One region of the Streptosporangium brasiliense genome, then DNA from elsewhere that is predicted to be linked to it. Evidence: riboswitches for the same ligand, from Rfam matches in the RefSeq annotation. Region 1 holds a riboswitch; the other holds the start of a gene.
What was found. A riboswitch is a leader RNA that binds a small molecule or an ion and turns the genes downstream of it on or off. The one in region 1 is predicted to bind glycine.
Positions count from the first base shown of each region.

Region 2: linked by a shared signal. The riboswitch ahead of gcvP (aminomethyl-transferring glycine dehydrogenase) and the one ahead of gcvT (glycine cleavage system aminomethyltransferase GcvT) in region 1 are both predicted to bind glycine.

Region 1 covers NZ_JAUSRB010000001.1:124,085-129,436, reverse strand. The annotation lists gene J2S55_RS00615 (aldehyde dehydrogenase family protein) at 1-335, shown strand, start outside; gene J2S55_RS00610 (3-oxoacyl-ACP reductase) at 341-1,105, shown strand; gene J2S55_RS00605 (gamma-glutamyl-gamma-aminobutyrate hydrolase family protein) at 1,247-1,942, shown strand; glycine riboswitch at 2,030-2,128, shown strand; glycine riboswitch at 2,129-2,223, shown strand; gene gcvT (glycine cleavage system aminomethyltransferase GcvT) at 2,257-3,342, shown strand; gene gcvH (glycine cleavage system protein GcvH) at 3,342-3,731, shown strand; gene J2S55_RS00590 (L-serine ammonia-lyase) at 3,811-5,187, shown strand; gene J2S55_RS00585 (alpha/beta fold hydrolase) at 5,174-5,352, opposite strand, start outside.
Region 2 covers NZ_JAUSRB010000002.1:7,985,876-7,991,227, reverse strand. The annotation lists gene J2S55_RS45740 (mannose-1-phosphate guanyltransferase) at 1-78, shown strand, start outside; gene J2S55_RS45735 (double zinc ribbon and FHA domain-containing protein) at 403-915, shown strand; gene ftsR (transcriptional regulator FtsR) at 942-1,592, shown strand; gene J2S55_RS45725 (bifunctional nuclease family protein) at 1,672-2,142, shown strand; gene J2S55_RS45720 (MerR family transcriptional regulator) at 2,287-2,907, shown strand; glycine riboswitch at 2,923-3,014, shown strand; gene gcvP (aminomethyl-transferring glycine dehydrogenase) at 3,172-5,352, shown strand, end outside.

The sequences.
Region 1 (5,352 bases):
TGACCCCCGACAGCCTCGACGACCCGGCCTTCACCGAGGAGATCTTCGGGCCGGTGGTGGCGGTGGTGCCGTTCGACGACGAGGAGCACGCCGTACGGATCGCCAACGACACCAGATACGGCCTCAGCGGGTCGATCTGGACCAGGGACGTCGGCCGCGCCCTCCGGGTGGCCCGGGCCGTCGAGGCGGGCAACCTCAGCGTGAACTCCCATTCGAGCGTCCGCTACTGGACCCCGTTCGGCGGCTTCAAGCAGTCCGGCCTCGGCCGGGAGCTGGGCCCCGACGCCCTGACCGCGTTCACCGAGACCAAGAACGTCTTCATTTCGGAGGATTGACAGCCATGCAGCGTTTGCAGGACCGGGTCGCCGTCATCACCGGCGCGGGCAGCGGGATCGGCCTGGCCACCGCCCGCCGGTTCGCCCAGGAGGGCGCCCGCGTCGTGTGCGTGGACCTGGACGAGGCGAGCGGGTCGGCGGCCGCGGCCGAGGTGGACGGCCTGTTCGTCAAGGCCGACGTCACCAGCGAGGAGGACGTCGTCCGGATGTTCCGGACCGCCTTCGACACCTACGGCAGCGTGGACATCGCCTTCAACAACGCGGGCATCTCGCCGCCGGAGGACGACTCGATCCTGGAGACCGGGATCGACGCCTGGCGCCGGGTCCAGGAGGTCAACCTCACCTCGGTCTACCTGTGCTGCAAGCACGTCATCCCCTACATGCGGCGCCAGGGCAAGGGGTCGATCATCAACACCGCGTCCTTCGTGGCCGTGATGGGCTCGGCCACCAGTCAGATCTCCTACACCGCCTCCAAGGGCGGGGTGCTGGCCATGTCCCGCGAGCTCGGGGTGCAGTTCGCCCGCGAGGGCATCCGGGTCAACGCGCTCTGCCCGGGGCCGGTCAACACGCCGCTGCTGCAGGAGCTGTTCGCCAAGGACCCCGAGCGGGCGCAGCGCCGCCTGGTGCACATCCCCACCGGCCGCTTCGCCGAGGCCTCCGAGATCGCCGCGGCGGTGGCGTTCCTGGCCTCGGACGACGCGAGCTTCATCACCGGCTCGGAGTTCCTGGTGGACGGCGGCATCTCGGGCGCCTACGTCACCCCGCTGTGACCGCCGCGGCGCCCGGCGGCGGCCAGGACCGCCCGCGGAAGGGCCCCGGCCGTGTCTGCCCGCCCCAGCCCCTCCACGCCCGATAACGTGCCGGGACGTGGGCAGACGCCCCACGTCCCGGCGTCCGGCAAGAAAGAGATCATGTCCCGTCCCGTCATCGGCATCACCTGCTACATCGAGCCCGCCACGTTCACCGTCTGGGAGATGCCCACCGCGCTCCTGCCGTACGGCTACGTCGACCACGTGGCCCGCGCCGGCGGGCAGCCGGTGATCCTGCCGCCGGTGGGCGACCCCGCCGCGCTGGCCGGGCGCCTGGACGGGCTGATCCTGGCCGGCGGCGGGGACGTCGACCCGGCACGGTACGGCCAGGCCCCGCACGAGCGGACCGGCCACGTCCGCGGCTTCCGCGACGACGCCGAGTTCGGGCTGGCCCACGCGGCCCTGGAGCGCGGCATCCCGCTGCTGGGAGTCTGCCGGGGCCTGCAGGTCCTCAACGTCGCCCTCGGCGGCAGCCTGCGCCAGCACCTGCCCGACGAGGTCGGCCACAGCGGGCACGCCCCGGCCCCCGGCCGCTTCGGCCGGATGCCGGTACGGCTGACCCCCGGGAGCCAGATCGCCAAGATCCTCGACACCGAGACCGCGGACGTGGCCCACTACCACCACCAGGCCGCCGACCGGCTGGGCGCGGGCCTGACCGTGACCGCCCACGCTGAGGACGGCACGGTCGAGGCCGTGGAGCTGGAGGGCCACCCGTTCGCCCTCGCCGTCCAGTGGCACCCCGAAGCCGACGACGAGTGCCCGCTGTTCGAGGAACTGGTACGGCGCAGCCGCCCCTGACCGGCGCGGCCGCCCCGGCGGCGAGAACACGCGCCCGGGGGATTTCGCTCGGCCGGTGCGGGCGGTTAGGCTGGTCACGACACCGATGAATCCCGCGCGGGAGAGCGTCCTGACATCCAGGCCAGGACCCCTGAAGGAGCAAGCCCTCCCCGCGAACCTCTCAAGGCAAAGGACCGTGCGGGTAGGTGGCCTCTGGAAAGCAGGTCTCACGGCCTCGCCGAAGGTGAAAGTCCGGTAAAAACCGGGCGAAGCTCTCAGGCATCGATGACAGAGGGGGAGGATGCTCTCATCTGACCCCTGCCTGAGGTGCGAACATGTCCCGACCTACGCCGCTGCGCGGTGTCCACGAGGCCCTCGGCGCGACGCTGACCGATTTCGCGGGCTGGCTGATGCCGCTGCGCTACGGCAGCGAGTCCACCGAGCACAACGCGGTCCGCCAGGCGGCGGGCCTGTTCGACCTGTCCCACATGGGCGAGATCTTCGTGACCGGCCCGCAGGCCGGCGAGGCCCTCGACTACGCGCTGGTGGGCTACCTGTCCGCCCTTGAGCCGGGCCGCGCCCGCTACACGATGATCGTCTCCCCCTCCGGCGGCGTGCTGGACGACCTGATCGTCTACCGCCTGGCCAACGAGGAGTTCATGGTCGTCGCCAACGCCTCCAACTACCCGCGGGTCGCCGCCGAGCTCACCGAGCGCGCCAAGTCCTTCGACGCCGCCGTGGACGACCGCTCCGAGCAGTACGCGCTGGTCGCCGTCCAGGGCCCGCGCTCGCGCGCCATCATGGGCGAGGTCACCGACGCCGACCTCGACGGGCTGAAGTACTACGCCGGCCTGCCCGCCACCGTGGCCGGCCGCGAGGCCCTCATCGCCCGCACCGGATACACCGGCGAGGACGGCTTCGAGCTGTTCGTCGCCGCCGCCGACGCCGAGCCGCTCTGGGCCGCGCTCACCGAGGCGGGCGCGGCGCACGGGCTGCTGCCGGCCGGACTGTCGGCGCGCGACACCCTCCGCCTGGAGGCGGGCATGCCGCTCTACGGCAACGAGCTGTCGGCCGATCTCACTCCGTTCGACGCGGGGCTCGGCCGTGTGGTGAGGTTTGACAAGCCGGGCGATTTCGTCGGCCGGGCCGCCCTGGAGCCTCTCAAGGACGTCCCGCCGACCCGTCGCCGGGTCGGACTGGTCGCGACGGGCCGCCGGGTGCCCCGGCACGGGTATCCGGTGGTCTCCGAGGACGGCGCCGTCGTCGGCGAGGTCACCAGCGGGGCCCCCTCCCAGTCACTGGGCCGGCCCATCGCCATGGCCTACGTGGACAACGACCTGTCCACCGGCCTGGCGGTGGACATCCGGGGTAGTCGCGAACCGGTCGACGTCGTCGACCTGCCTTTCTACAGGAGGAAATAATGAGCAGCATTCCCGATGACCTGCACTACACCAAGGAGCACGAGTGGATCGCGGGCATCGATGACGGCCTGACCCTCACCGTGGGCATCACCGCCTACGCCGCCGAGGCACTGGGCGACGTTGTCTACGTGCAGGTCCCCGAGGTCGGGGCGACGGTCGCCGCCGGCGAGGCCGTCGGCGAGGTCGAGTCGACCAAGTCGGTGAGCGACATCTTCGCGCCGGTGGGCGGTGAGATCGTCGAGGTCAACCAGGCCGTCGTGGACGACCCGTCCCTGGTCAACAGTGACTCCTACGGTGATGGCTGGCTGTTCCGCGTCCGTCTTGAGGGCGACGCCGACGACCTGCTGTCCGCCGAGGAGTACGCCGCGCTCACCTCGGGTGAGTCCTGAAATTTCTCCTCTTGCGCCGTGATCACGCGCACCACCGGGTGCGCGTGGTCACGGCGATGTGAAGGCAAGGACCAGATCAATGGCGATCAGCGTCTTCGATCTCTTCAAGATCGGAATCGGCCCGTCCAGCTCGCACACCGGCGGGCCGATGGCCGCCGCGCACAAATTCGCCCGCGGCCTGGAGCAGGACGGGCTCCTGGAGAAGACCGCCCGGGTCGAGGTGATCCTGTACGGCTCACTCGGACTGACCGGCAAGGGCCACGGCAGCGACAAGGCCGTCCTGCTGGGCCTGTCGGGTGAGAAGCCCGAGCTCGTGGACGTCGACACCGTCGACGACCGGCTGGCCGCCATGCGCGCCTCCGGGACGATCTCCCTGTACGGCTCCCGCGAGATCCCCTTCGTGGTCGGCGAGCACCTCGTGTTCGAACGCAAGATCTCGCTGCCGCACCACCCCAACGGCATGCGCTTCACCGCCTTCTCCGAGACGGGCGAGCAGCTCCGCGAGAAGGTCTACTACTCGGTGGGCGGCGGCTTCGTGGTGGACGAGAACGCCACCGGCGCCGACCGGATCAAACCCGACGACACCGTCCTGCCGCACCCCTTCACGACGGCCGCCGAACTGCTCGCCCACTGCGCGGAGACCGGCCTGTCGATCTCCGGGCTGATGCTGGAGAACGAGAAGGCCTTCGGCCGCTCGGAGCAGGAGATCCGCGACCAGCTGCTGCACCTGTGGCGGGTCATGGCCGAGTGCGTCCGGCGCGGCACCGCCAAGGAGGGCGTGCTGCCCGGCGGGCTGAAGGTCAGACGCCGGGCCCACCAGCTCCACCGGCGGCTGCAGAGCGAGTCCCCGGAGAAGGACCCGCTGCAGACCATGGACTGGGTCTCGCTGTACGCCCTGGCGGTGAACGAGGAGAACGCGGCGGGCGGCCGGATCGTCACCGCCCCGACCAACGGCGCCGCCGGCATCATCCCGGCCGTGCTGACCTACTACGACCGCTTCACCCCCAAGTCCGACGACGACGGCGTGGTCCGCTTCCTGCTCACCGCGGGGGCGATCGGCGTGCTGTTCAAGGAGAACGCCTCCATCTCCGGCGCCGAGGTCGGCTGCCAGGGCGAGGTCGGCTCGGCCTGCTCCATGGCCGCCGCCGGGCTCACCGAGGTGCTGGGCGGCACCCCGGAGCAGGTGGAGAACGCCGCCGAGATCGGCATCGAGCACAACCTGGGCCTGACCTGCGACCCGATCGGCGGCCTGGTGCAGATCCCGTGCATCGAGCGCAACGCGGTGGCCTCGATCAAGGCCATCACCGCCGCCCGGATCGCGCTGCGCGGCGACGGCCGCCACTTCGTCTCCCTGGACAAGGCCATCAAGACCATGCGCGACACCGGCCGCGACATGCTCGACAAATACAAGGAGACCAGCCGCGGCGGCCTGGCCGTCAACGTCATCGAATGCTGAACCGGCCGTCCAGGAAACCCTGCACCTCCGCCAGCCACCGGTCCGGCTGGTCGATGTGGGCCATGTGCCCGGCCTCCTCCAGCACGCGCGCGGTGGCCGAGGGGATCAGCCTCTCCGCCCGCGCGGCGAGCGCGGCCGGGAAGACCATGTCCTGGCGGCCGTGCA
Region 2 (5,352 bases), on a different contig from region 1:
GAGGGCGGCGACGTCGACTCCGCCCAGAGCCTGCTCGAACACTGGGCGCGGGTCGTGGAGGAGGCGGCGGCCACGTGAGCGGGCGGCCCCGGGCGGCGGGTGACGGCGTGAGCGGGCGGCCCCGGGTGGCGGGTGGCGGCATGAGCGGGCGGCCCCGGGCGGCGGGCGCCGGTGCGAGCGGACCGGCAAACCCAGCGCGGCGGCATGGACCGGGGATGCCGCGCGGCTGTAACTTTGTCATCGACCGAACCCGCGGTCGAGCGTCTGCCTTGATCTCTGCTTCTCAACGGTGTATGTTGCGGCATTCGCAGTCTGAGAAAATACACCTGAGAAGCGAAGAAGCGAGGCGCGCATCCCTGAGCACCGTTGCCGCGTCTTCGCGGTAGGAGGCCGAGCCGATCGATGCCGAGCGTCTACTGCACGCAGTGCGGTCATGCCAACCCTGAGGATGCCCGTTTCTGTTCACGATGCGGGTCGCCGCTGACCAGGTCCGAACCACCCGGAGACAGCACTTCCACCATCTCCCTCTCCGGGATCGAGGCCTACGAGGCGGAGACCGGAGAGACGCTTCTCGCCGAGCGGCAAGCCGTCGAGCAGCTGCCCCCGGGCACCGCTCTGCTGGTGGCCATGCGTGGCCCCAACGCCGGCAGCCGCTTCCTGCTGGACAGCGATCTCACCACGGTGGGCCGCCACCCCGAGAGCGACATCTTCCTCGACGACATCACCGTCTCGCGACGCCACGTGGAGTTCTACCGGCGTGGCGGCGGGGTCTTCACCGTCCGCGACGTCGGCAGCCTGAACGGCACCTACGTCAACCGCGAGCGGATCGAGGAGGTCCCGCTGTACGGCGGGGACGAGGTCCAGATCGGCAAGTTCCGCCTGGTCTTCCTCACCCGTGGCGCCGCTGGAGGATGATGAGCTCGCAGGCCGCTCGTGCGCACATGAGCATCGGGGAGGTGCTCGCCCTCCTGCAGGGCGAGTTCCCCGATGTCAGCATCTCCAAGATCCGTTTCCTGGAGGGCGAGGGGTTGATCGAGCCGGAGCGCAGTCCCTCCGGTTACCGCAAATTCTCCTACGCCGACGTCGAGCGGCTCCGCTACATCCTCAGCGAGCAGCGTGACCGCTACCTGCCGCTGCGCGTGATCAAAGATCATCTCGAGGCCGCCGACCGTGAGGAACGGCCGGTGGCCCGCCCGCGCGCCGTCCCCGACGACGCGCCCTCCCAGGTCCGCCTCACCCGTGAGGAACTGCTCGCCGCCGCCGAGCTCAGCGAGGAGGCCCTCACCGAGCTGGAGGACTACGGCCTGCTGGCCGCGGTCGCCCGCTACTACGACGCCGAGGCCCTGGCCGTGGCCCGCAGCGTCGGCGCGCTGGCCGCCTTCGGACTGCACGCCCGCCATCTGCGGGCGGTCAAGGCCGCGGCCGAGCGCGAGGCCGGGCTGGTGGAACAGGCCATCGCCCCGCTGCTGCGCCGCCGCGGGCCGGGCGCCATCGACCAGGCCGACGAGACCGCCCGGGAGATTTCCGGCCTCCTGCTGGAATTGCACGCCTCGCTGGTACGTTCCGGCGTGCGTGGGGTGCTGGGCCGGTGACAACCTGACCAGGCACTCGTACCCCCACGAGTGTTACGTTGAACAAACCGGTCGGAATCCAGCGAAGACGGAGCAGCCCGTGTTGCAGATGGAGGTCGTGGGCGTTCGGGTTGAGATGCCCTCCAACCAGCCAATTGTTCTGCTGAAGGAGGCACATGGGGAGCGTTATCTGCCAATCTGGATCGGCATGACAGAGGCGACCGCGATCGCCATGGCTCAGGCCGAGGAGCCGCCTCCGCGGCCCCTGACCCATGACCTGTTCCGTGACGTTCTCGACGCGCTCGGCGTCCGGCTGAGCACGGTGAACATCGTCGCCCTCCGCGACGGGATCTTCTTTGCCGATCTCGTGTTCTCCAACGGGGTCGAGGTGAGTGCCCGCCCCTCGGACTCGATCGCCCTGGCACTGCGCACCGGTGCGCGCATCTTCGCCAGCGAGGACGTGGTCCGGGAGGCCGGGGTGATCATCCCCGACGACCAGGAGGACGAGGTGGAGAAGTTCAGGGAGTTCCTTGACACAATCACGCCCGAGGACTTCGGTCGCGCAGGGTAGGAATTTCGGTGCATTTACGCTTCACGACGCGCCGGGTGGGGTCGTTGACTGAGCTTGGCCCCAGTCCTACGGTGCAAGTGAAACCCACGGCTGTGCGTAAACCCCCAGATCAGGCCGCGGGATGAGAGAAAGCCGGAGGTCCGCGTGGCGGTCAGCAGCGGCGAGGGTAGAAACGCCGATCAGGATGACCCGGAACGGCGCCAGTCGGCACGTCAGCGCGCGGGTGAAGAGGGTCTGCTGTTCGACGGGCAGCCGGTGAAGACGCCCGCCGACATCGGATATCGAGGCCCCACCGCCTGCGCGGCGGCCGATATCACCTATCGGCAGCTGGACTACTGGGCGCGCACCGGACTGGTCGAGCCCACCGTGCGGGCCGCCCACGGTTCCGGCTCCCAGCGACTGTACGGCTTCCGCGACATCCTGGTGCTCAAGGTCGTCAAACGGCTGCTCGACACCGGTGTCTCCCTCCAGCAGATCCGCATCGCCGTACAGCACCTGCGCGACCGCGGCGTCAGCGACCTCGCCCAGATCACGCTGATGAGCGACGGGGTGAGCGTCTACGAGTGCACCTCGCCCGACGAGGTCATCGACCTGCTCCAGGGCGGGCAGGGAGTCTTCGGCATCGCCCTGGGCCGGGTGTGGCAGGAGGTCGAGGGCTCGCTGGCGGATCTCCCCGGTGAGCGGGCGGAGGCCGGCCAGGGCCCTTTAGGCGATCACCACGCAGATGAGCTGGCCCGTCGTCGCAGGGCTCGGCGCACGGGGTAAAGTTAGCTCTGCTGCTGACCCTGTGCGGGAGAGACCCCGACATGATCGGGGCGCCGAAGGAGCAACCTCCCCGGAATCTCTCAGGCACCCTGTACCGCACGGACGAGGCGACTCTGGAAAGCAGGTGCGTCCGCCAGACGTATCTCACCGACGGTGAAAGCCTCCCCGCTGGGGAGGTGAAGCTCTCAGGTCGAGATGACAGAGGGGGAGATCCGGCATACGCCCGCGCCCAGCGCCGGTCTCCACCGCCTCGGGAGGCTTTCCATGACCGATCTGTCACCGCTCAGCGAGCTCACCCCTCCGCCGTTCGCCACCCGCCACATCGGGCCCGCGGACGCCGACCAGACCCGCATGCTCGAGGCGGTCGGATTCGCCTCCACCGCCGACCTGGTCGCGGTGGCCGTGCCCGAGGCGATCCGGGCCAAGGACCGGCTCCGCCTGCCCCCGGCGGCGAGCGAGCCCGAGGCCATCGCCGAGCTGCGCACCCTGGCCGGGCGCAACGCCGTGCTCACCTCGATGATCGGCCTGGGCTACCACGACACGATCACCCCGGCCGTCATCCGGCGCAACCTCCTGGAGAACCCGGGCTGGTACACCGCCTACACGCCCTACCAGCCGGAGATCTCCCAGGGCCGGCTGGAGGCCCTGATCAACTTCCAGACGGTCGTCTCCGACCTGACCGCGCTCGACGTCGCCGGGGCCTCCCTGCTGGACGAGGCCACCGCCGCCGCCGAGGCGATGACGCTGGCCCGCCGCGCCGGCCGCGCCGCGTCGAACGTGTTCGTCGTGGACGCCGACGCGCTGCCGCAGACCAAGGCCGTGCTGCGCACCAGGGCCGAGCCGCTCGGCATCGAGCTGGTCGACAGCGACTTCACCGGCGAGCTGCCCGAGTGCTTCGGCGTGCTCGTGCAGTATCCGGGCGCCAGCGGCCGGGTCAGGGACTTCCGCTCCATCGCCGAGGCCGCCCACGCGCGCGGCGCCCAGGTGGTCGCCGCCGCCGACCTGCTCGCCCTCACCCTGCTCACCGCGCCCGGCGAGTTCGGCGCCGACATCGCGATCGGCTCCTCGCAGCGCTTCGGCGTCCCGCTGGGCTTCGGCGGCCCGCACGCGGCCTACATGGCCGTCCGTGACGGCCTGCAGCGGCAGATGCCGGGCCGCCTGGTGGGCGTCTCCCAGGACGCCGACGGGCGCCCCGCCTACCGGCTCGCGCTGCAGACCCGCGAACAGCACATCCGCCGCGAGAAGGCGACCAGCAACATCTGCACCGCGCAGGTCCTGCTCGCGGTGATCGCGGGCATGTACGCCGTCTACCACGGCCCCGAGGGGCTGCGCCGGATCGGCCGGCGCATCCACCGGCACGCCGTCGTGCTCGCCGCGGGCCTGCGCCACGGCGGCGTCGAGGTCGTGCACGACGACTTCTTCGACACCGTGCTCGCCCGCGTGCCCGGCCGCGCCGCCCAGATCGTCGCCGCCGCCCGCGACAACGGGGTCAACCTGCGCCTGGTCGACGCCGACCACGTGGGCGTCACCTGCGACGAGAAGACCGAGCTCATCCACCTGGAGCAGGTCCTGGCCGCCTTCGAGGTCAGCGGCGCGGTCCTGACCGACCTCGACGCCGCCGCGCACGACGCGCTGCCCGTCGAGCTGGCGCGCACCAGCGACTACCTGACGCACCCGGTCTTCCACAGCCACCGCTCCGAGACGGCCATGCTGCGCTACCTGCGCAGGCTCCAGGACAAGGACATCGCGCTCGACCGGTCGATGATCCCGCTGGGCTCGTGCACCATGAAGCTCAACGCGACCACCGAGATGGAGCCGATCACCTGGCCGGAGTTCGCCGGGCTGCACCCCTACGCCCCGGAGGAGCAGGTCGGGGGCTACCTGGAGCTGATCAAGGAGCTGGAGGGCTGGCTGGCCGAGGTCACCGGCTACGACGCGGTGTCGATCCAGCCCAACGCCGGCTCCCAGGGCGAGTTCGCCGGTCTGCTGGCCATCCGCGCCTACCACAAGGCGCGTGGCGAGTCCGGACGCGACGTCTGCCTGATCCCGTCCTCGGCGCACGGCACCAACGCCGCCAGCGCCGTCATGGCGGGCATGCGCGTCGCCGTGGTCGCCTGTGACGACAACGGCAACGTCGACCTCGCCGACCTCGACGCCAAGATCGACAAGCACCGCGACCAGCTCGCCGCCATCATGGTGACCTACCCCTCCACGCACGGCGTCTACGAGGAGACCATCACCCAGGTGTGCGAGCGGGTCCACGAGGCCGGCGGCCAGGTCTACGTCGACGGCGCCAACCTCAACGCGCTGGTCGGCCTGGCCAAGCCGGGCGAGTTCGGGGCCGACGTCTCCCACCTGAACCTGCACAAGACCTTCTGCATCCCGCACGGCGGCGGCGGCCCGGGCGTCGGGCCCGTCGCGGTCCGCGCGCACCTGGCCGACTAC